DNA from 3 places in the Salinivibrio sp. YCSC6 genome. Region 1 is predicted to be linked to each of the others. Evidence: predicted binding sites of a transcription regulator. Region 1 holds the regulator's gene; each other region holds the start of a gene.
The links. The regulator PurR, encoded in region 1, represses purine synthesis genes. The targets are predictions, from matches to a motif close to TNANGNAAACGTTTNCNTNA.
Positions count from the first base shown of each region.

Region 2: a site for PurR is predicted at 3,066-3,085, ahead of pckA (phosphoenolpyruvate carboxykinase (ATP)). Genes of this name have one in related genera too.
Region 3: a site for PurR is predicted at 3,453-3,472, ahead of guaB (IMP dehydrogenase). Genes of this name have one in related genera too.

Region 1 covers NZ_CP039516.1:1,596,830-1,604,108, reverse strand. The annotation lists gene E8E00_RS07305 (ABC transporter permease) at 1-424, opposite strand, end outside; gene E8E00_RS07300 (ABC transporter substrate-binding protein) at 438-1,592, opposite strand; gene lpdA (dihydrolipoyl dehydrogenase) at 1,605-3,740, opposite strand; gene E8E00_RS07290 (TfoX/Sxy family DNA transformation protein) at 4,025-4,618, opposite strand; cyclic di-GMP riboswitch class I at 4,726-4,828, opposite strand; gene purR (HTH-type transcriptional repressor PurR) at 5,009-6,013, opposite strand; gene E8E00_RS07280 (heme ABC transporter ATP-binding protein) at 6,274-7,050, opposite strand; gene E8E00_RS07275 (iron ABC transporter permease) at 7,047-7,279, opposite strand, start outside.
Region 2 covers NZ_CP039516.1:93,153-100,431, reverse strand. The annotation lists gene gspD (type II secretion system secretin GspD) at 1-357, opposite strand, end outside; gene gspC (type II secretion system protein GspC) at 429-1,391, opposite strand; gene hslR (ribosome-associated heat shock protein Hsp15) at 1,594-1,998, shown strand; gene hslO (Hsp33 family molecular chaperone HslO) at 2,041-2,916, shown strand; gene pckA (phosphoenolpyruvate carboxykinase (ATP)) at 3,246-4,874, shown strand; gene E8E00_RS00415 (AsmA family protein) at 5,001-6,851, shown strand; gene E8E00_RS00410 (bifunctional GNAT family N-acetyltransferase/hotdog fold thioesterase) at 6,856-7,279, opposite strand, start outside.
Region 3 covers NZ_CP039516.1:640,724-648,002, reverse strand. The annotation lists gene guaA (glutamine-hydrolyzing GMP synthase) at 255-1,832, opposite strand; gene guaB (IMP dehydrogenase) at 1,928-3,391, opposite strand; gene xseA (exodeoxyribonuclease VII large subunit) at 3,639-5,003, shown strand; gene der (ribosome biogenesis GTPase Der) at 5,405-6,898, opposite strand; gene bamB (outer membrane protein assembly factor BamB) at 6,990-7,279, opposite strand, start outside.

The DNA.
Region 1 (7,279 bases):
GGTCTTGTACCAGCGCCCAAGTCACGGGGTTATCACCGAGAAGGGGACTTAGTAGGCGAAACAGCCAACCCGAGGGGGAAAGCAGTAAAACCAGACCAATGGCAAAGGCGACGTGTGGTAACGCAAGTAACGCAGGCAAGCGCGCACTGATCTTCTGCCAAATGGGCGTTTGCCAAGTGGCCTGTAAAATCATAAAGCTAAGTGCCACCGCGAGCAGGCTACTGCCTAATCCCGAGATGAGCGTTAGCTGAATAGATTGTGATAGCCCCGGCCATGCCATGACAGCTTGCCAGCCGCTAAAGTTAGCCTCCGTCAGCCCTAGTGTGGGTAAGAATGCAAAGGCGGTCGCGAATAAGCCGCCCACCCCTGGCAACAAGGGTAGGCAGCACACCGTTAGGGTGATGGCAAACAGCAAACGTGCCATATTAGCCTCTTTACTATTGGCCGTAGCGTTTCAGCCACGCATTCTCAAGCGCGGTTTGCCAGCTTGGATGTGGCTCGGGCTGGGTATTAAAGCGACTGACCTCGGCGGTGTCGGATAACTTAACCACGGGTGGATCGCCCCATACTTGGGTGTCGGCTTTACGCAGTTGTGCCTTTTCACTCATCAAGAAATTGATAGCGACCATAGCGCCGGCTTTAGCGTTGGCGTTGTATGGAATCGCCATAAAGTGAATGTTAGATAGCGCGCCTTGGTCAAAGGCAAACGCACGCGCTGACGGGGCGAGTTTTCCAGAGGCTACCGCTGCTTTTGCCGCATTGGGGTTAAACGCAATCGCCACGAGAAGCTCACCATCGTCCAACAGTTGGATAGTTTCGGCACTGCCTGACGGGAACTGAGCGCCTTCGCGCCATGCCACTTGATGTAGTTGGTCTAGATAGCGCCACAGTGGGGCGGTCACGGCGTCAAAGTCTACCTCATCAACCGGCAGGTAAAGTGCCTCGCGCACATCGGTAAGTTCCAGCAGAGCGGCTTTCAAAAAACTGGTGCCATGAAACTCGGGTGGTTTGGGGTAACTGATACGGCCAGGGAATGCTTTAGCCAAACTTAACAGTTCGGCGAAAGAGCGAGGTGGGTTGGCCAAGGTTTTCTGATCATGGATAAACACCAGCTGTCCCACCCCCCAAGGTGCTTCGAGGCCGTCTGTTGGCTCAGTGAAGTCTTCTTCAACCGGTAAACTTTTATCGACAATCTGCCAATTGGGGAGCGTGCTGACAAAAGGGCCGTACAGCAAATCATTTTCCTTCATTGATTTGAAGTTTTCGCCGTTAATCCAAACCATATCGACACTGCCGCCGCTATCCTTACCGGCGGTCTTTTCGGCAAGCAGGCGATTGACGGTTTCAGCGATATCCGTCACTTTGACATGTTTCAGTGTGACACCATAATCGCGTTGTAACTCGCGACTCGCCCAGCGCAGGTAAGCATTGATCTCTTGATTACCGCCCCATGCGTTAAAGTAAACAGTCTGGCCTTTGGCTTGTTGTTCAATACTTTCCCAACGGTCGTTTTCCGTGCTCGCAGAGGCAGTAAAACTGGCGGTACTTACAATTGCCAATGTTAACGCCGCTATCCAGTGTTTCATTGTCATCTTCCTTTTCAATTAGTGACGCATCCAACGATGATATTTTTCGACCCAGTTAAGCAGCTTCTCGGGCGCATGGGCTTGTTTCCACATCCCAGCGGTATACTTCACCGCTTCACTCATAGTGGGATACGGATGGACGGTGCCCAAAATTTTATTTAGTCCTAACCCGTGCCGCATGGCGAGAGTAAACTCTGCGAGCAAGTCGCCCGCATGCTCGCCAACAATAGTCACCCCCAGAATGGTATCTTTTCCTTTTGGTGTCAGCACCTTAATAAAACCGTGGTCATTGCCGTCAGCAATCGCGCGATCCAAATCATCAATGCCGTAGTAGGTTACTTCCACCTCTTGCTGATTGGCTTTGGCTTCCTTTTCATTGATACCCACGCGCGCGACTTCTGGCGATGTATAGGTCGCGGCAGGCATTACTGAATAATCAGCACGAAAGCGTTTAAATTGCCCGAATAGTGCATTCACCGCGGCATACCATGCTTGATGAGCACTGGCGTGGGTGAGCTGAAAGGGACCCGCTACATCACCTACCGCATAGATATTTGGATAGGCGGTTTGCAGGTACTCGTTGACTTGAATCGTGCCACGCTCGGTCACTGGAATATCGAGCTTTTCGAGACCAAAGCCTTTGGTGTTGGCACTGCGCCCTAACGCGACCAGCACCGCATCAAATGAGACAGACTTCTCACCGTCAGGGCCATCGAGTAAGGCGATTTGCTCATTATCACTGTGCTCAAATGCTTTGACTTTGTGCTGTGTTAAAACCGTGACGCCGTCACGCTCTAACGCCTGCTCAACCAACTGGGCGGCATCTTGATCTTCGCGGCTGAGAAGTTGGTCGGCCATTTCCGCGAGCGTGACTTGGCTGCCTAAACACGCAAAACTTTGTGCCAATTCTGCGCCAATGGGCCCCCCGCCCAAAACCAACAACCGCGGCGGCAGGTCATTCAGAGACCAAATCGTATCTGAGGTGTAATGCGTGACCTGAGCCAAACCGGGAATCGGGGGCAACATAGGGCGTGCGCCGGTCGCAATCACGATGTTGCGGGTAGTGAGGCGTTCGCCATTCACCTCGACTTCCCATGGCGAAACGATTTGCGCATCGCCTTGCACACACTCCACGCCGAGTTTGGTGTAACGCTCGACCGAATCGTGAGGCTCAATTTGGGTAATGACTTGCTTAACCCGCGCCATGACCGCCGGAAAATCAACCGCTGGCGCTTGGGTATGAATGCCAAAGGCCTTAGCCTGGCCAATTTCTCGCATGGTTTTCGCCGCACGGATCAGCGCTTTTGAGGGAACACATCCGGTGTTTAGGCAGTCTCCTCCCATCGAACCTTTTTCGACCAGCGTAACCTTCGCTTTCACTACCGCCGCGATATAACTTGATACCAAGCCGCCTGCACCGGCACCAATCACTACCATATTGCGGTCAAACTGATGGGGCTTGTTCCAACCTTGATAGCGTTTACGACGTGTGATCCAAGCCATGACCCACTTTGCCAGCAGTGGGAAGATACCCAGTAAGGCGAGTGAGCCAAGCACCGAGGATGACACCACGTCGCCGAGTGCGTCGATTTGGGCCAGTTGGGTCCCTGCATTCACGTAGACTGCGGTACCCGGCAACATACCGAGCTGACTGACCCAATAGAAGGTGCGGGTTTTGAACGGGGTTAGCCCCATCACGAGGTTAATCAGAAAAAACGGGAAAATCGGGATCAGGCGTAGGGTTAACAGATACAAGCTACCGTCTTTCTCTATACCGCGATTAATGGTATCGAGCTTATTGCCAAATTTGGCTTGGACCCAGTCGCGCAACATAAAGCGACTCACCAAGAAGGCGAGGGTGGCGCCAATCGAGCTAGCAAAGGAGACCAACACCAATGCCCACCAAAAGCCAAAGAGTGCCGCGCCCAATAAACTCGCTACTGCCGCACCCGGTAAGGACAGGGCGGTCATCACTACATAGCCGACAAAAAACACCAGGCTTGCGGTGGTCGCGTTTTCGATAATGTAATCATTCAATGCCACTTGTTGTGCTTTGGCGTTTTCAAGCGTGAGCCACTGGCTGAGATCTAAACTGAACCAAAGTGTTACAAGCGCCACCACCACTAAACCAAGCAATATCTTTTTTACTGGCATACTGTGTCTCGTCCGATAGTAAATGGGTCCCAGTTATTACTTTAGGTACTGTAGCTGAATTAACTGGCTGATTTGTCGGTTACATTGAGGAACTGTGTCCTTAATCGTACCTTTAACCAGACCCGACCGATCGCAAGAAACTTTCGTATTTTGTCAGAAATCAGTTTGAATGATGGATTATTGAGCGTTTAGCTCGTTCAGAAAAAGCGACACCGCCTTAAAGGCGGTGTTGGACGCGAACATTGCTCACAAAAAAGGTAGAGAGGTATGGGGGGTGTGAGGAATTAATTTTCTAAATGTTGTAATAATTCTTGGCGACGTTGGGGTGGAACCACAGACCAATGCTTGCCAGTAATTGCACCTTCTAGTGACCACAGTAATTCCAAGCTTAGCTCTTTTTCATGCGCAGAAAGGAGCGCTTTATAGGCATTGACGGCACCTTGTTGCTGTAAGCTTTCAGGCGTCTCAATACCTGCTTTTTTCAGCATGCGCTCGGTCGCGAGCCGTAAATTAGGTAAGTCTTTTAGACGAGACGGTGTGGCTTGTTTTTTCAAATCACGATCACGGGTCGCGACATCCAGCGCCTCTTTAGCTTCTGTGAGCAGCTTATCTTGGTCATCCCACCAGTATTCAGGGATCGCAAAATATTTCGTCACGACAGGAAAGCCGCGCTTTTTATACACGTAGGGTGCCAAGCCTTGTTTTTTTAATAGTGCTTCGTTTTCTTTTCCAGCACGTAAATGGAGAGTGTTGTTAACGACAAGCGCGAACATGGTGTCTTCACAAAAGATACCAAATCCACCGAACATTGAACGGGACTTTATGCTGCCAAATTTGGCAAATAACTTCATTGCGTTCTTTAAAGCTGGTTTATCCATTTGATTAAAATCTCGATGAATTACTAATGCCTAAAAAAGACGTCATAATGTAACAAGGCAAGATCGCAGAATTGTCAACGAGCCATCAAATTTGTCAGCTTTGATATGTTGGCAACCCCGCTACCGTTGATATTTTGACATCATGTCAAATTACCGTTAGGCCGGAGGCTTTGCGTCCCATGCTTTCGCCATGGTTTGCCTTGTTCAAACGCTATTAAGCATATAATAATTAGACACCGATGTCGTCCTCTCCCATCACACAAAATGTGATCTTGGTTCAGGGTGGGTGTAATTGATGAACTAGAGTAAAAGCACTACCGGAAGAGTCGTCGCGTAAAAAAGCACCGCCAAGACATTGACGGTGCTCTTCATAAAAGTTTCATTAAAACATTAAGATAGTGTTTTAACTGACTGTCGACTCACTAGTGCAGGTTGCATTTCGAACACTTGCTGCTGAGTCTCGTTGTTGGCAATTCGCGCGAGCAAGAGTTTGACCGCCGTTTTGCCTAGACGGCGTTTGGGCTGGTGAATCGTTGTCAATGGTGGCGAGAAATACTCGGTGAGGTCAATATTATCGTAACCAATCACCGATATATCTTCTGGCACTTTCAAGCCGTACTCGTTAAACGTACTAATCGCCGCTAATGCCATAATGTCATTAAAACAAAAGACAGCGGTCGGGCGGTCTGACATTGTCGCTAATTGCTTCGCGGCAATTTGTGCTTGATCGGCTTCGAAATCCGCCTCAATCAGCCAGTTTTCATTCACTGTAATGTTGGCTTCTTTTAACGCACGGAAATAACCGTTTAAGCGATGCTTACAGGTATTTTTATCCATTTGGCCCGAAATACAGCCAATTTTAGTATGCCCATTATCAATAAAGTGTTTGGTGGCAAGGTAACCGCCTAATTCAGCGTTATCTTCTATGCGGTCTGTATCGATATGGTGACTGCCCCAATCCATCACGACCATAGGCAGATCGCGTTTTTTTTCTAATAACAGCATCAAATCTTCGTTGAGATCAGAGCACACCACAATGAGTCCATCGACGCGCTTTTCTGACAACATACGCAGGTAGTCGCGTTGCTTTTCAAGGTTTCCCTCGGTATTGCAGAGAATCAGTGTGTAGCCTTGCTTGTAGCAATAGTCTTCCACACCGTGAACAAGCTCGGCGAAAAAGGGGTTGGTGGATTTAGTCACCAGCATACCCAGTGTACGTGTTGTGTTGCATTTCAAGCTTCGCGCCACAGCACTTGGGGCGTAGTTTAACTCTTCAACCGCTTGCCATACTTTCTCAGTCGTCTTCTCTGCGACAAAGCGGGTTTTGTTTATCACGTGTGACACCGTCGTGGTCGATACACCGGCGAGACGCGCGACATCTTTAATCGTTGCCATCTTGATTCTTCTTTGTAGTAATGCGTAGGGATCGTTACTCGCGACCTTACAGAAAAACGCCGCTGTTCGTCAGCGGCGATGTCTTTCACAATCCCGGCACATCAGACGGTTGCGAAGGTAACGAATCCGATTTCATCCATTCTCATAGCTAATCGGTTGCGCTCTCAGTTTACTTAGGTTGGCGCACACTCGCAATTGGTCTGATCAGCGAAAATGGACCAACAGACGGTTTTGTGAGCCAGCTATGATGTATTTATCAATTAAGACACGATCAGTGGGCAGTCATGCTCCGGATGAGTCAGAACGGTCAGCGGGTATTGGTAGATGTCTGCCACTCTATCACTACTAAAACACTGCCACGGGTTGCCGGATAGGACGATTCGACCCGCTTTTAAAAAATGCAGTTGGTCGGCGTATTGCGCCGCCAAATTCAGGTCGTGCAACACCAATAGCACTGTCATTCCTTGGTCTGCGAGTGCTCGACAGCGCTTGAGGGTGTAATGCTGATGGGTAATATCTAAGGCCGAAGTGGGTTCATCCAGCATCAGTATCGCTTGGTCCGGTGCGGTTTGTGCTAGCTGTAATGACACGCGTGCCATGTGTACGCGTTGTTTTTCACCGCCAGATAAAATCGGATACGGTCGATGAGCAAGATGGCTAATATCCCATGCCGTTAGCTGCTCGTTAGCAAGGGCCGCGATCTGTTCTCGGTTTGCCTGTAGTGGTGTTGCTCCCATCTCGACCACTTCTTGCGCGGAGAATGCAAACGTGAGCCCGCTATGTTGGGGAAGGAAGGCCACTCGTCGGGCAAATTCTTCGCCTTGCCACTGGCTTTTTGGCTGTTGCCAAAACTGCACACTGCCATGCTGATGTTTGTCGCTAATCAATTGCTTTAACAGTGTACTTTTCCCCGCACCATTGGGCCCGAGTAAAACGTGTAACTGGCCAGCAGTAAAGGCGAGATCAATCTCGCTTAGCAGTTGACGGCCGTTAAGCGCATAGCTGAGCTTGGAGATTTGAAGGGCAGAATCTGTCATTCGTGAACCACTGCTTTTCGTTGTTGAATAAGAAGCCATAGAAAGAAAGGAGCCCCCATTAGGGCGGTAATAATGCCAACAGGCAATTCGGCGGGGGCGACAATGACACGGGCAACAATATCGGCCAAGGTCAGTAACAGGGCACCAAGAATGGCTGATAAGGGCACCAGTGTGCGATGATCCGGGCCGGCAATTAAACGTCCAATGTGTGGGATCACTAGACCCACAA
Region 2 (7,279 bases), 1.4 Mb from region 1:
GACTACGCGAGTGACAACTTCATCCCCCACCACACTATCGTCTTCACCGACCACTGGTACCGGTGAGGTTTTGGCATCTTTGTCGCGGACCACTTTAACAACACCATTTTCCATCTCGACCACGGCAAAGCCATACACTTCGAGTACGTTTAAGAAAAACTGATAGTACTGTTCATCGGTCAGGGTATCGTAACTACGAACATTGATGGTGCCACGAACCGAGGGATCAACAATGATGGTTTTTTCGAGATTACGGCCAACGATCTCAATAAATTCCTGAATATCTGTGCCCTTAAAAGAGGCACTAAACTCAGCGGCGCCGGCTGGGATACCAGAAAAGAGAAGGCTCGCGGCCATCAGATAGGGGATCAGTCGTTGTTTTCCCTTCACGTCACACTCCTACGGCCGCTGACGGCGAATGCTGTGGATTAAAGTTGAATCGAGATGTCATGTTGTTGTCCTTGTCGCTCGATAACCAAGTCAAGCGATCCCTGTTGTTGAATGCGTCCTAGAATATCAGGCAGTGCTGCAGACTGACTTAACGTCAGACCATTGATAGCGACAGCAATATCCCCTGCCTGTAAGCCGGATTGCTCAAAAAAGATTGGATTGCGTCCCGGAGTGAGGCGAAAGCCCTTTATTTGATCGCCTTCGCGCACTTGTGACAGCTGCACAAAGTCAAATAAGCGTTGCGGGTTCTGACTAAGCTGCTGCGCTAAGTCGGCAGGCCAGTCAGGGCTGGTCTGCCGCTTGGTCGCCATCGACTTTGGGGGCGTCGACGCATCAGTAGGGGAGGAAAAAACGGTCTGCGGTGTACTATCTGCATCGACCCCTGGCATAAGGAGCGCTTCGCGTCTTGACCCTTGGCGTAATATCACCCGATCGGATAAGACTTGATCGACACTGACTTGGGTCCCTTTCACCTGCTCACCCACACCGTAAGTCACTTGACGGCCGCCGTTCGCGATCACGGCCAATGCACGCTTAGGATCGTTACTGGCCACCACGCCAACCAAAGTTAGGCGTAGCCGGGTTTCGGGGACATTGGTCACCGCATGTTGCGTGGGTTGGGCGGCCGCTTGGTAACGCCCAAACAATTGGGCATTAACGATAGGTGCCAACGAAAAAGGGTCCGTCGCAGTGCGAGAGGACGACGCCGACTGGCTTGCTACGGACAATACAGGTGCGGGTGCAGGCGCATAAAACGCCCACACCATTCGCCCAGCCAACCATGCCAGAACGAGGAACAGTAAAATGTTTAGCCACGTCGCAAGTCGTGCCACCTGCTGCGGTGACACAGTGAACGTGCCATGCTGGCGTCCTGCCTTACGCATCATCCCTTCCAAACCAAATTGAGTCACCGAGTGTCCATTGATGGCTTTTTTTACCATCAAGTTCCATCATTAGATTACGAAAAGCTGGGCATACTAGCAAAAACACGATGTGATATTGAGATAATTTTCATTTTTGTCGTAATCCCACATCCTAACCAAGCCAGCACATTTAGGTCGGATTATACCTCGACGCTGTGATACTGCTCTAAAGGAATTTTTGTGCTAATGTCGCCCATCCGGATTGCGCAGGAGTTGAGTCATGAAAACACACGCATCGGCGCCCTTGACGGCAGTCAGGCTAGACAAGTGGCTATGGGCCGCTCGGTTCTACAAAACACGGTCAATCGCACGTAACATGATTGACGGCGGCAAGGTGCATTATAATGGCCAGCGCGCCAAACCTAGCAAAATGGTTGAAGTAGGTGCTGAGATCCGACTTCGGCAAGGACACGAAGAAAAAACCATTACTGTATTAGAATTATCAGAGCAGCGTCAGGGTGCGCCGATTGCGCAGACGCTGTATCAAGAAACCCAAGACAGTATCAAACAGCGTGAGCACAACACGGAAATGCGTCGCTTACACGCACACAATCCGCGCCCAGAAAGCCGGCCGGATAAGAAACAACGCCGAGATATTCGTAAGTTTAAACAAGGCATAGAGTAAGGCCGATCCCACTAACCAGGCCCTAAGCCGGAGAGAGATTGCATGTCAAACGATCAACTACACCGTTACCTATTTAAAGATGTGTCTGTGCGTGGTGAGCTGGTCAAGCTCGATGAAACCTATCAACGCATCTTGGAAAACCAAGACTACCCTGCGCCCGTCCAAGCGCTACTGGGGGAGATGCTTGTCGCCACCAGCTTGCTCACTGCCACCTTAAAATTTGAAGGCTCGATTACCGTGCAACTACAAGGTGACGGTCCGGTATCACTGGCGGTGATCAATGGTGACCACCAGCAGCAACTGCGCGGTACCGCACGCCTGAAAGGCGACATCAAAGCCGATGCAACCCTACCTGAAATGCTCGGTAAGGGGCAGCTCATTATCACTATCGAACCGGTCGACGGCGAACGCTATCAAGGCATTGTGGGCTTAGACTCGGATCATCTGCAAGGCTGCCTTGAAGACTACTTTGCACGTTCAGAGCAACTGGAAACGCGACTTTGGTTGCGCACCGGTGAGTTTGATGGCAAACGTCACGCGGCCGGAATGATGCTGCAAGTGCTACCGGATGGCAAAGGGGACGATAACGACTTTGACCATTTGGCGAAGCTGACTGAAACCGTTAAAAATGATGAATTATTTGGCCTTGATGCAAAAGACGTCCTTTATCGTCTATATCACCAAGAAAGCGTCACCGTTTTCGATCCTCAGTCAGTATGCTTCAAATGCAGCTGTTCACGCGAGCGCAGCGCACAAGCGATAGCCGCGATTGAACGCAGCGAAGTCGATAAAATGATTGCAGAAATGGGCACAATTCGTTTGCACTGTGATTATTGCGGCAGTGATTATGCGTTTGACAGCGTCGATGTCGCAGCCATCTTTGAGCAGAACGCCGATTCATCGTCACAAATGCAGTGAAAAACGTGCTACATATTTAGTTGCATAAAACAAAGAAACCCAACTTAGTTCAAAAGCCAGCATCAAGCTGGCTTTTTTCTTGGTCTCCTCGGACACATCTCACATTTTTTTGCGCATTAATTTTGTACAAACAATAAGAGCTCTGTGGGTAGCGCAAACGTTTAACTAAGCGTTACCATAGAGGGAGTCACGTCACCTGGTGGTCAGTACCCTACAATCAAAATAGCCCTAGTGTGCGTGCGGTAATTTTTTGCAGTAACTCCCTGAATGGCACTATTCAGGTTGCTAGCATAAAGACAGTTAACAACATCTTACCCCAAGGAGCACCTATGACTGTCCTGAACGTCGAATCCGAAGTCGCCGGCATCGATCTTTCCCGTCATGGTCTGGAAAATGTCAAAGAAGTCATTCGCAATCCCTCTTATGAACAGCTGTTCGAGGAAGAAACCAAACCTGGGCTGGAAGGCTACGAAAAAGGCGTGGTGACTGAGCTCGGCGCTGTGGCGGTGGATACCGGTATTTTTACTGGCCGTTCACCAAAAGATAAATACATTGTGCGTGATGACACCACCCGCGATACCGTGTGGTGGTCCGATCAAGGGAAAAACGATAACAAGCCGATTGATCACGCCGTTTGGAAAGATTTAAAAGCTTTAGTCACCCAGCAACTCTCTGGCAAACGTCTGTTTGTGATTGATGGCTACTGCGGTGCCAACCCTAACACGCGTTTACGGATCCGTGTGATCACCGAAGTGGCGTGGCAAGCGCACTTTGTGAAAAACATGTTTATCCGTCCTACCGATGAAGAGCTAAAAGACTTTGAACCCGACTTTGTGGTCATGAACGGTGCTAAATGCGTCAACAATAAATGGCGCGAGCATGGTTTGAACTCGGAAAACTTCACGGTCTTCAACCTCACCGAGCGCATGCAGCTTATCGGCGGGACATGGTACGGCGGCGAGATGAAAAAAGGCATGTTCGCCATGATGAATTATTTCTTGCCCTTGCAAGACATCGCGTCCATGCACTGCTCGGCAAATATGGGCAAAGACGGCGACGTCGCGATTTTCTTCGGCCTATCTGGCACGGGTAAAACAACCCTCTCCACCGATCCGAAGCGTCAGCTGATTGGCGACGACGAACACGGCTGGGACGATCATGGTGTGTTTAACTTTGAAGGCGGCTGCTATGCAAAAACCATTAAGCTGTCCAAAGAAGCAGAGCCCGATATTTACAATGCCATTCGCCGCGATGCGCTGCTTGAAAACGTCACCGTACGTGGCGATGGCCGTATCGACTTTGACGACAACTCCAAAACCGAAAACACCCGAGTGTCTTACCCGATTTATCACATCGATAATATCGTTAAGCCAGTGTCGAAAGGCGGACATGCCAACAAGGTGATCTTCCTCTCCGCGGATGCGTTTGGCGTGCTACCGCCGGTGTCTAAACTGACGCCTGAGCAGACCAAGTATCACTTCCTGTCAGGCTTTACCGCCAAGCTGGCCGGCACTGAGCGTGGTATTACAGAGCCAACCCCTACCTTCTCAGCTGCTTTCGGGGCCGCATTCTTGACCTTGCACCCAACCAAGTATGCAGAAGTGTTGGTCAAACGTATGGAAGCGGCAGGTGCAGAAGCCTACCTAGTGAATACTGGTTGGAACGGCTCAGGCAAGCGTATTTCGATTAAAGATACCCGCGCCATTATTGACGCTATCTTAGATGGTTCGATTGAGAAAGCAGAAACGAAGACGATTCCTATCTTCAATCTCACCGTGCCCGTCTCACTCGACGAGGTCAACGATGGCATCCTTGACCCGCGTGACACCTATGTCGATCCACTCCAGTGGGAAAGCAAAGCGAAGGACCTTGCCCAACGCTTTATCGATAATTTCGACAAGTACACCGACACCCCAGAAGGGGCTGCTCTGGTTTCAGCCGGGCCTCAGCTCGACTAAATCATCCCACTTACGCCCCATAGCGATATGGGGCGTACTTTTTGCCTAGCAGTTGAATTTAGGCCACTTTTGCGCCAGTCTTAATCCATTCATCGTCACCGTTTCTCGCTCCGATAGGATTTGCCCATGCGCATCCTGGCCAAACTGATTGCCAGCTTGATCATCCTGATTGTCACCGCGCTCTTCGTGGTTGTGGTGCTTTTGCATACCCGTTACAGCACACCTGTCTTTAATACCGTCTCCCAGACCCTGTTACCCGGTAAACTCACCGTGGCACAAGTGGGGTATCACTGGCGCTCACCGCTGCAACTGACATTGATTCAGCCGGATTATCAAGCCTCCCAAACCGATTGGCATGCGGACAAACTACAACTTTATATAGACCCCGCGACCTTTCCACACATTGCTTGGCTACGCATTGATGGTATGGATATTGACCTTGATGCGCTGGACGCCAACCCATTGCAGGAATTACCTCAAGGGCTGACCATTGGTCGAGTGCTACTAAGTGATGTCACCCTACACACGCCGCACTGGCAAGCCACCAGTGTACGTGCACAACTCGATAATTGGCAAAAAGGCTCCCAAGCCTATGGCACAGTGAAAGGACGAGCACAATGGGAAATAGGCTCGCTTAACGGACAAGGTATCGCCTTAACCCAATTACTACTGGATGCGAAACCGAGTGACCAAGGGTGGGAAATTCTGGGCGCCTCGATGCAGTGGCAACGCGCTGCAATCAGTGCGCAAGGTCATTGGCAACCCGGCACTCTCGCGCTCGAGCAACTCACTATCAGCGATGCGGTGATTGATAGCGAGCAAACCCGCCAGATCCTCGCGCAAGCGCTCGCGGCTTGGCCTCACGATACCGTGTTAACCGTCGCCCGCGCCGACGTAAGACAACTCAGCGCAGAAACGCATCTCCTGTCGGTGAACCAATTAACCTTCTCGGCGCAAGATCTTCGTTTCGCCCCCAACGCGCCTTGGTGGTATCAACCGGCGATGCGATTGTCATTCAACGCCGATTATCTGCGCTGGCAAGGCCAAACTTGGGAACAGCCGCTGGGCGATATCGAGTGGCGAGATAACGCAGTGATCGTCAATCAGCTCACCAGCCAATTGCAGGAGGGCTTTTTTGCTGTGTCTGGCCAATTCACCCAGAACAATTGGCAGATAGACCGTTTTCAAGCCAACGGTTTAACCCTCTCTCGCCAAGAGCTTGATCCCCTTCAAGACTTGTTACCCGGTATACCGACCCAACTGAGCATCACCAGTTTACAGCTAAAGCATAACGAGTGGCTTAACTTATCCCCTGACTTTGCCACCAAAATCAGTGGCATTGATGTGGATGGCCAAGCTCTTGAGATCCGCGATGGCGAGCTGGTCAATGGTCTCATTACAGCCAGCGCCAACCATGCAAGTATTAACCAGCAGTGGCTCGCAGAGCCCTACCTACGACTTGAGGCTCATGATCGTAAACTTCAGCTGCACCAATTTTTACTGGGTTTTCCCGATGGCCAACTGGCGCTGTCTGGGCAGATCAATCTCGCCGCACCGAGCCGACCTTGGTCACTGGCCGTTGACGGTTTGCAAATTCCCTTGTCCATTTACCATGCTTGGTTCGATTGGCCACTACCGCTAGACGGCTTTCACGATATTGAGGGGCAATGGTCAGGGCTGGCGGGAGACGCACACAGTTTTGAGGTGGGGTTGAACGGTCAGTTAGCCGTCACTTTTCTCGATAGCGCTGCGGCGCAAACAGACCCATCTGTGGACGAGCCATGGTCTATTCGGCTCGCACACTGGTTGAAAGGGGAGACTGTCCCGCCTGAGGCAAGCCGCTTAGTTCCGCTACCCTTTACATCGCTGACGCTCAATGCCGATCGCGGTGACATTCGCGCCACGCTCAGCGGAGAGCAAACCCTGTCACTCCGCTGGCCGATTTATCAAGCGACAAAGCCTAACCTCAGCGAATAAGGCGCTAGCGCAGCAGAGCCAGTTGCGGAGCCGGTTGCGTCGTTGCCGCATCATCCGATGGCAGTAAGACATAGGTGCCCGTGAACACCCCTGCCTGTTCATCACCACTGAAAAACGCCACCTCTAGCGTCACCCGCGCTCGACGCCCGTTTTCGAGTCGGTCTAGATCGCCGCTTAAACTGTCTAACGACACGCTGGCACGGGGACGCTCTGCCACCGGGCGACGATAGCGAATATGGCTGTCTGCGAGCACAATATCCGCACTCAGCTGACGCTCTTTCATCAGCAACCACACCATGCCCCAACCGGCGAGCGTGGCAAGGCTGAAAATGCTGCCTGCAAACATGGTGTGATGCGGGTTTAGATTGGCATTGAGGTTGGCGCACACTTCGAAGCGATAACCGGTAAATTGAGTGATTTTAACTCCC
Region 3 (7,279 bases), 960 kb from region 1:
TTCAATGTCGCCACAGCACATGCCCTGACGCTGCCTTTAATGACAAATTAATGAAATATCGGCCCCAGTAAAGCAAAAATCAGCATAGTTAGCTACACAACACCCTGTTAGCAAAATGTTAACCATCAGATATATTTGCTTTTCAGCACAAAAAACCGCAATGACGGGATAACCCTGAAACATTTAGAAACAAAAAAGCCCACGCTAGGCATGGGCTTTATGTCGTTAATCTGGCGTTTTACTTTCTCAAACGATCATTCCCACTCAATCGTCGCTGGCGGTTTGCCGGAGACGTCGTAAACCACGCGGGAGATGCCGTCGACTTCGTTGATAATGCGGTTCGACACTTTGCCAAGGAAATCGTATGGCAGGTGTGCCCAGTGCGCGGTCATAAAGTCGATGGTTTCGACAGCACGCAAGGCAATGATCCAATCGTATTTGCGGCCATCGCCCATCACGCCAACGGAACGTACCGGTAAGAAAACGGCAAAGGCTTGTGAGACTTTGTCGTACAGATCGGCGTTGCGCAGTTCTTCGATAAAGATTGCATCCGCGCGACGTAAAAGGTCACAGTATTCTTTTTGGATCTCGCCCAGCACACGCACACCAAGGCCAGGCCCTGGGAATGGGTGGCGGTAAAGCATGTTGTAAGGCAGGCCTAGCTCAAGGCCAATCTTACGGACTTCGTCTTTGAACAGCTCTTTGAGCGGTTCAACTAAGCCCATTTTCATTTCTTCCGGAAGACCGCCCACATTGTGGTGCGATTTAATCACGTGTGCTTTACCGGTTTTCGAGGCTGCTGATTCAATCACATCCGGATAGATGGTGCCTTGCGCCAACCATTTGGCGTTTTTCATTTTGGTGGCTTGCTCGTCGAATACTTCAACAAACACGCGGCCAATGATTTTACGCTTAGCTTCAGGGTCAGCTTCGCCTTTCAGCGCGTCAAGGAAGCGGTCTTCGGCGTTGACATGGACAATGTTGAGGCCGAAGTGGTCACCAAACATTTCCAGTACTTGCTCGCCTTCGTTAAGGCGTAGCAGGCCGTTATCCACAAATACGCACGTGAGCTTGTCGCCAATCGCGCGGTGAACCAGCATTGCCACTACTGAGGAATCAACGCCACCAGATAGGCCAAGGATCACTTCATCATCACCGACTTGCTCGCGAATACGCTCAACCGCATCTTCGATGATAGATGCAGGAGTCCATAGGCGCTCACAACCGCAGATGGTCATCACAAACTGCTCTAGCATGCGTTTGCCTTGGCGAGTATGCGTGACTTCCGGGTGGAACTGTACGCCGTAGAAACGCTTCTCTTCATTAGCCATCGCCGCAAACGGACAGGTGTCGGTTTCAGCGATTTTGACGAAATCTTCTGGGATAGCGACCACTTTATCACCGTGGCTCATCCACACATCCAATAGCGCGGTGCCATCTTCTGCGATCGCATCTTCAATACCATCAAACAAAGCACTGTTGGCAACACGCTTAACTTGGGCATAACCAAATTCGCGGTGCTCAGAGCCGGCCACTTTACCGCCCAGTTGCTCAGCCATGGTTTGCATGCCGTAGCATACGCCAAGCACCGGCACGCCAGCATTAAAGACATACTCAGGCGCACGCGGTGAGCCAGCTTCAGCGACACTTTCAGGGCCACCGGAAAGGATGATGCCATCAGGGGCAAAATCACGAATATCTTGCTCTTCTACATCCCAGCTCCACAACTCACAATACACTCCGATTTCACGGACACGACGTGCAATCAGTTGCGTGTACTGGGAGCCAAAGTCGAGGATCAAAATACGTTGAGCATGAATGTTTTTGGTCATTATCTGGCTTTCTCAATTAAGTGGAACAAAGGGGCGTTGTCAGCCCTCTTGGACGAATAGAAAGCGGTGTGACCCTTAAGCCACACCGCCATACATTATCCGAGGCGATAGTTAGGCGCTTCTTTGGTGATGGTCACATCGTGAGCGTGTGACTCTTTCATGCCCGCGCCAGTCACGCGAACAAATTGCGCTTTGGTGCGTAAATCGTTGATGGTGGCAGAGCCAGTCAGACCCATGCATGAACGCAAACCGCCCATTTGTTGGTGGATGATTTCTTTCATCATGCCTTTGTAGTCTACACGGCCTTCAATGCCTTCTGGGACCAATTTGTCGGCAGCATTGTCGCTTTGGAAGTAACGGTCAGATGAGCCTTTTGACATCGCGCCCACCGATCCCATACCACGGTACGATTTGTACGCGCGGCCTTGGTAAAGCTCAACTTCACCCGGTGATTCTTCCGTTCCTGCCAGCATGGAGCCAACCATCACACAGGATGCGCCAGCGGCAATCGCTTTACACATATCGCCCGAGAAGCGAATGCCACCGTCAGCAATGACCGGAATACCATATTCCTGCGCAACCGCTGCTGCATCACTGATAGCAGTAATTTGTGGTACGCCAACCCCGGTCACAATACGGGTGGTACAAATCGACCCTGGACCAATCCCTACTTTAACGGCATCAACACCAGCTTCAATCAGGGCACGAGCACCGTCTGCCGTGGCAACGTTACCCCCTACGATTTGCAGGTTTGGATACGCGGCGCGTGTATCACGAATGCGTTGTAACACGCCTTCAGAGTGGCCATGTGATGAGTCAATCAAAAGAACGTCAACACCGGCTTCCACCAAGGCGGCCACACGCTCTTCATTGCCCGCGCCAGCACCGACGGCGGCACCCACGCGCAGACGGCCTTGCTCGTCTTTACAGGCGTTTGGTTTGCTTTCTGCTTTCTGGAAGTCTTTTGCGGTGATCATGCCGCTTAGGTGGTGGTCTTGATTGACGACCAAGATTTTTTCCACGCGGTGTTGCTGCATCATTTGCTGAACTTGTTCTCGATCGGCACCTTCTTGCACCGTGGCTAAGCGCGACTTCGGCGTCATCACTTCATCAACACGCTTGCTCAAGTCAGACACAAAACGTACATCACGGCCGGTGATAATGCCGACAAGCTCTTTTTGTGCGTTAACCACTGGATAGCCGGCGAAACCGTTGCGTTCGGTGAGTGCTTTCACATCCGCAATGGTCATTTCTGGCGTCACTGTCACAGGGTTTGTGACCATGCCCGCTTCGTAAATTTTAACCAAGCGAACTTGCTCAGCTTGCTGTTCAATGGTCATGTTTTTGTGGATAAAACCAAGGCCACCTTCTTGCGCAAGTGCAATCGCCAGACGGGCTTCTGTCACCGTATCCATCGCTGCTGATAAAACAGGGATGTTCAGGCTAATAGAACGAGTCAGTTGGGTTCGCAGATCCGCAGTGTTCGGAAGAACAGTGGAATGGGCAGGGACGAGGAGTACATCGTCAAAGGTTAGCGCTTCTTTCGCGATTCTCAGCATTGCAATATCTCACACCAAAATTTGTGAAGGGGAACAAAATATTGCCGCAGCATTATACGTATAGCGCAAACGTTTGGCTACAGGTTTTTACTGAGAATTTTCATTTATTGGTGTCTTTGATTTTAGGCGCTTAATATTCAATCACTTCGGGTGAAAACGCCCACTCACGCACGGCATACGCTTAGCAATTGGCATCCTCAAACCAGACAGGTAGTATGCGTGCAGGTGAATGAAAAAGGTTGGCGACGTGAGCACAAACAATCGCAACATTTTGACGGTGTCTCGGCTGAATGCCGAAGTTCGGCTGTGTCTTGAGCGCGATATCGGCATTGTCTGGTTAAGCGGGGAGATTTCCAATTTTACCGCCGCAGTCTCGGGGCATTGGTATTTATCGCTAAAAGATAACCAAAGCCAAGTGAAATGTGCCATGTTCCGCGGTAACAACCGTCGTGTTACCTTCAAACCGAAAAATGGCGACCAGGTGTTAGTCCGCGCCCGAGTGTCCTTGTATGAGCCACGCGGTGACTATCAGTTGATCCTCGAAAGTATGCAACCTGAAGGGGATGGGCGGTTACAACAAGAGTTTGAGCAACGTAAGCAAGCGCTTGCGGCCGAAGGACTTTTTGCTCAAAGCGAGAAAAAGCCGTTACCCGCTCAACCACGCCGTATTGGCATTATTACCTCCAAAACCGGCGCTGCCTTGCATGATATTCTGCATGTGCTCAAACGGCGCGATCCTAGCCTACCCGTTGTTATTTATCCTACGCTGGTGCAAGGGCGCGATGCCGCGGTCAGCATCGCGCAAGCCATTGGTCGTGCCAATAGCCGTGCAGAGTGCGATGTTTTGATTGTGGGTCGTGGCGGGGGGTCGCTAGAAGATCTCTGGTGTTTTAATGAGGAAATCGTCGCTCGTACTATCGCGGCCAGCACAATTCCTATCGTCAGTGCGGTGGGCCACGAGGTGGATGTGACCATTGCTGATTTTGTCGCTGACATGCGCGCCCCAACCCCTTCAGCTGCTGCGGAGCTGGTTAGCCGCGATCTGAGTTATCGGCTTCAGCAATACCAGCAACGCGAGCAGGCACTCAGTCGCGCGATGGCCGATGTGCTTTATCGTCAACAACGCCATCTCACCCAATTGTCGCACCGTTTGTCCCACCAGCATCCGCGCACGCGCTTACAACAGCAAAGCCAGCGATTGGATGAGCTACAACGGCGCATGCAACAGGCGATGATGACCAAAATTCGTCGCGCTCAGGCGCAATGTAACCAGTTGGACGGCCGATTGCAGCGTGCAACGCCAATCCACACCATTCATCGCCAGCAAGGGCATGTGAGCCAGCTTGAGCAGCGTCTTAATCACGCCATGGACGCTCACTTGCAGCACGCACAACAGCGGTTGCATACCCTGATGGCAACCTTAGATGCCGTTAGCCCACTGGCCACCCTAACCCGAGGTTATTCCATCACGCGTACGGACGATGGCAAAGTGGTGACCCAGACCGATCAGCTTAGCGTGGGTCAAACACTACATACCCATCTGCGTGAGGGTGACATCACAAGTACGGTCACCGCGCTTGCACCCGCTTCTGTCTCCCCCACGCAGGATTAACCTCTGCGCAACCGACTTCTTTCTGATCTGATTGTGATCGCCTGATCGAGGGGTTAATGCCCCTTGATCAGCTTCCTACCCTAAAAAGAATATTTATCAATACACTTCCCGAAAGCATAAGTTACATGTTCTGCATTTGGATTTTAAGCGATATAAAAAACTATCTAGGCATCTATTTTGGACGTGATCCAGAATTAATGAAAAGAGAATAGCGTCAGGTGATGGTTGAATTCTCACCGCTCAAAAACCCGACTAGCGCGGTATGACAGCGGATCGTTTCACTGACTGTAACCTGCATTTTAATGTGATTTAGATCACTTTATTTCCGCAAAAGATCATGAAAAGGATCATAGAGCGACAAAGAAGATCAAAAAAGCCCAGCGCGATGGCTGGGCGAGTCATTATTTTTTGTTTCGGTTTTTCACCATATCCATCAAGCGCTTGCGCTGTCTGGACTGAGAAAGCGTCAGCTTCTCTTTCTTCCCTTCATACGGGTTTTCACTATTCTGGAACTGGATCTTAATCGGGGTGCCCATAATATCGAGCGTCCGGCGATAGTAGTTCATTAAATAGCGCTTGTAGGAGTCCGGAAGTTCATTGACCAAGTTACCGTGAATCACCACAATCGGTGGGTTATAGCCCCCGGCGTGTGCATATTTCAGCTTCACTCGGCGACCTCGAATCATCGGCGGTTGGTGGTCGTCCTGCGCCATCTTCATGATGCGCGTCAGCATCGATGTGCCTACACGCTTAGTCGCTGACTCATAGGCTTCTTGAATTGACTCAAACAAGTGACCCACACCCGTACCATGCAGGGCAGATATAAAGTGAACACGCGCAAAGTCGACAAAACCAAGACGGCGGTCGAGCTCTGATTTGACGCGCTCTTTCACTTCGCTATCCAATCCATCCCACTTGTTAACTGCCAGCACAATAGAGCGTCCGGCATTCAAGGCAAAGCCCAGTAGGCTTAAGTCTTGGTCAGAGATGTTTTCGCGCGCATCAATCACCAGCAACACCACATTGGCGTCTTCAATCGCTTTAAGGGTTTGGATGACCGAGAACTTCTCGACTTTATCCGTCACGCGCTTACGACGTCGTACACCGGCGGTGTCAATCATCACGTATTCGCGTCCATCACGCTCCATAGGAATGTAGATAGAGTCGCGTGTGGTGCCCGGCATATCGTAAACCACTACGCGCTCCTCGCCGAGCATGCGGTTGGTTAGGGTCGATTTACCCACATTTGGACGGCCAATAATGCCGATTTTAATCGGCTGGGCTTGAAGGCGGGCGTACTCGTTTTCCGCTTCCTCTTCGGTCATGGTGGTTTCGTCTACCGGCTCGATATCATCCTCACCGGTGAGATCAACCAAGCCAGCTTCTTGATCTTCTTTAGCTTGTTCCGCGAACGGCATCAGCGCACGATTGATCAAGGTACTTACACCGCGACCATGTGCGGCCGCAATTTGGTACATGTTGTCCATGCCTAATTGCCAAAAGTCAGACGCGGCGGTGTCCGGATCCATCCCGTCGACCTTATTCACCACCAAGAAAGATGTTTTTTCTCGGGTGCGAATATGCTGTGCAATCTCTTGGTCGGCCGGGGTTAAACCCACACGACCATCCACCATAAACAGGACAACGTCTGCTTCTTCAATGGCGGCCAAAGACTGCTCGGCCATTTTGGTTTCTACGCCTTCCTCGGTGCCATCAATACCGCCGGTATCGATCACGATGAACTCATGTTCACCCAGCATCGCTTTACCGTATTTTCGATCCCTGGTCAGTCCCGGAAAGTCCGCTACTAGCGCATCACGCGTGCGGGTTAGACGATTAAAGAGCGTCGATTTCCCCACGTTCGGGCGCCCTACAAGGGCAATAACAGGAATCATGTAGACCTCTTCTCTTTCATTCTCTTATCAATGAACAAGGCTCCTCACTGTCAGAGCAGTCAGGAGCCCAAAATAGTTATGTTGGCTAATTCTACTCGATGGTCAGTTTTCTCATTTGACCATCACGTGTGATCACAATATAGCCGTTATCCGTTTGTACTGGCGCAACGGCGATGCCATTGCCTTCCAGTGACTGCTGAGCAACAAACTCACCGGTTTGTGGATCAAGCCAGTGCAAATAACCTTGGCTGTCACCCACCATGATGTAACCACTGCTCGCCGAAGGTGGCGTGAGAATCCGGTATTCCAGTTCAGTGTTACGCCATTTTTCTAGGCCGTTGCGCGCATCCAATGCCACGATATCGTCTTTATCATCAATCA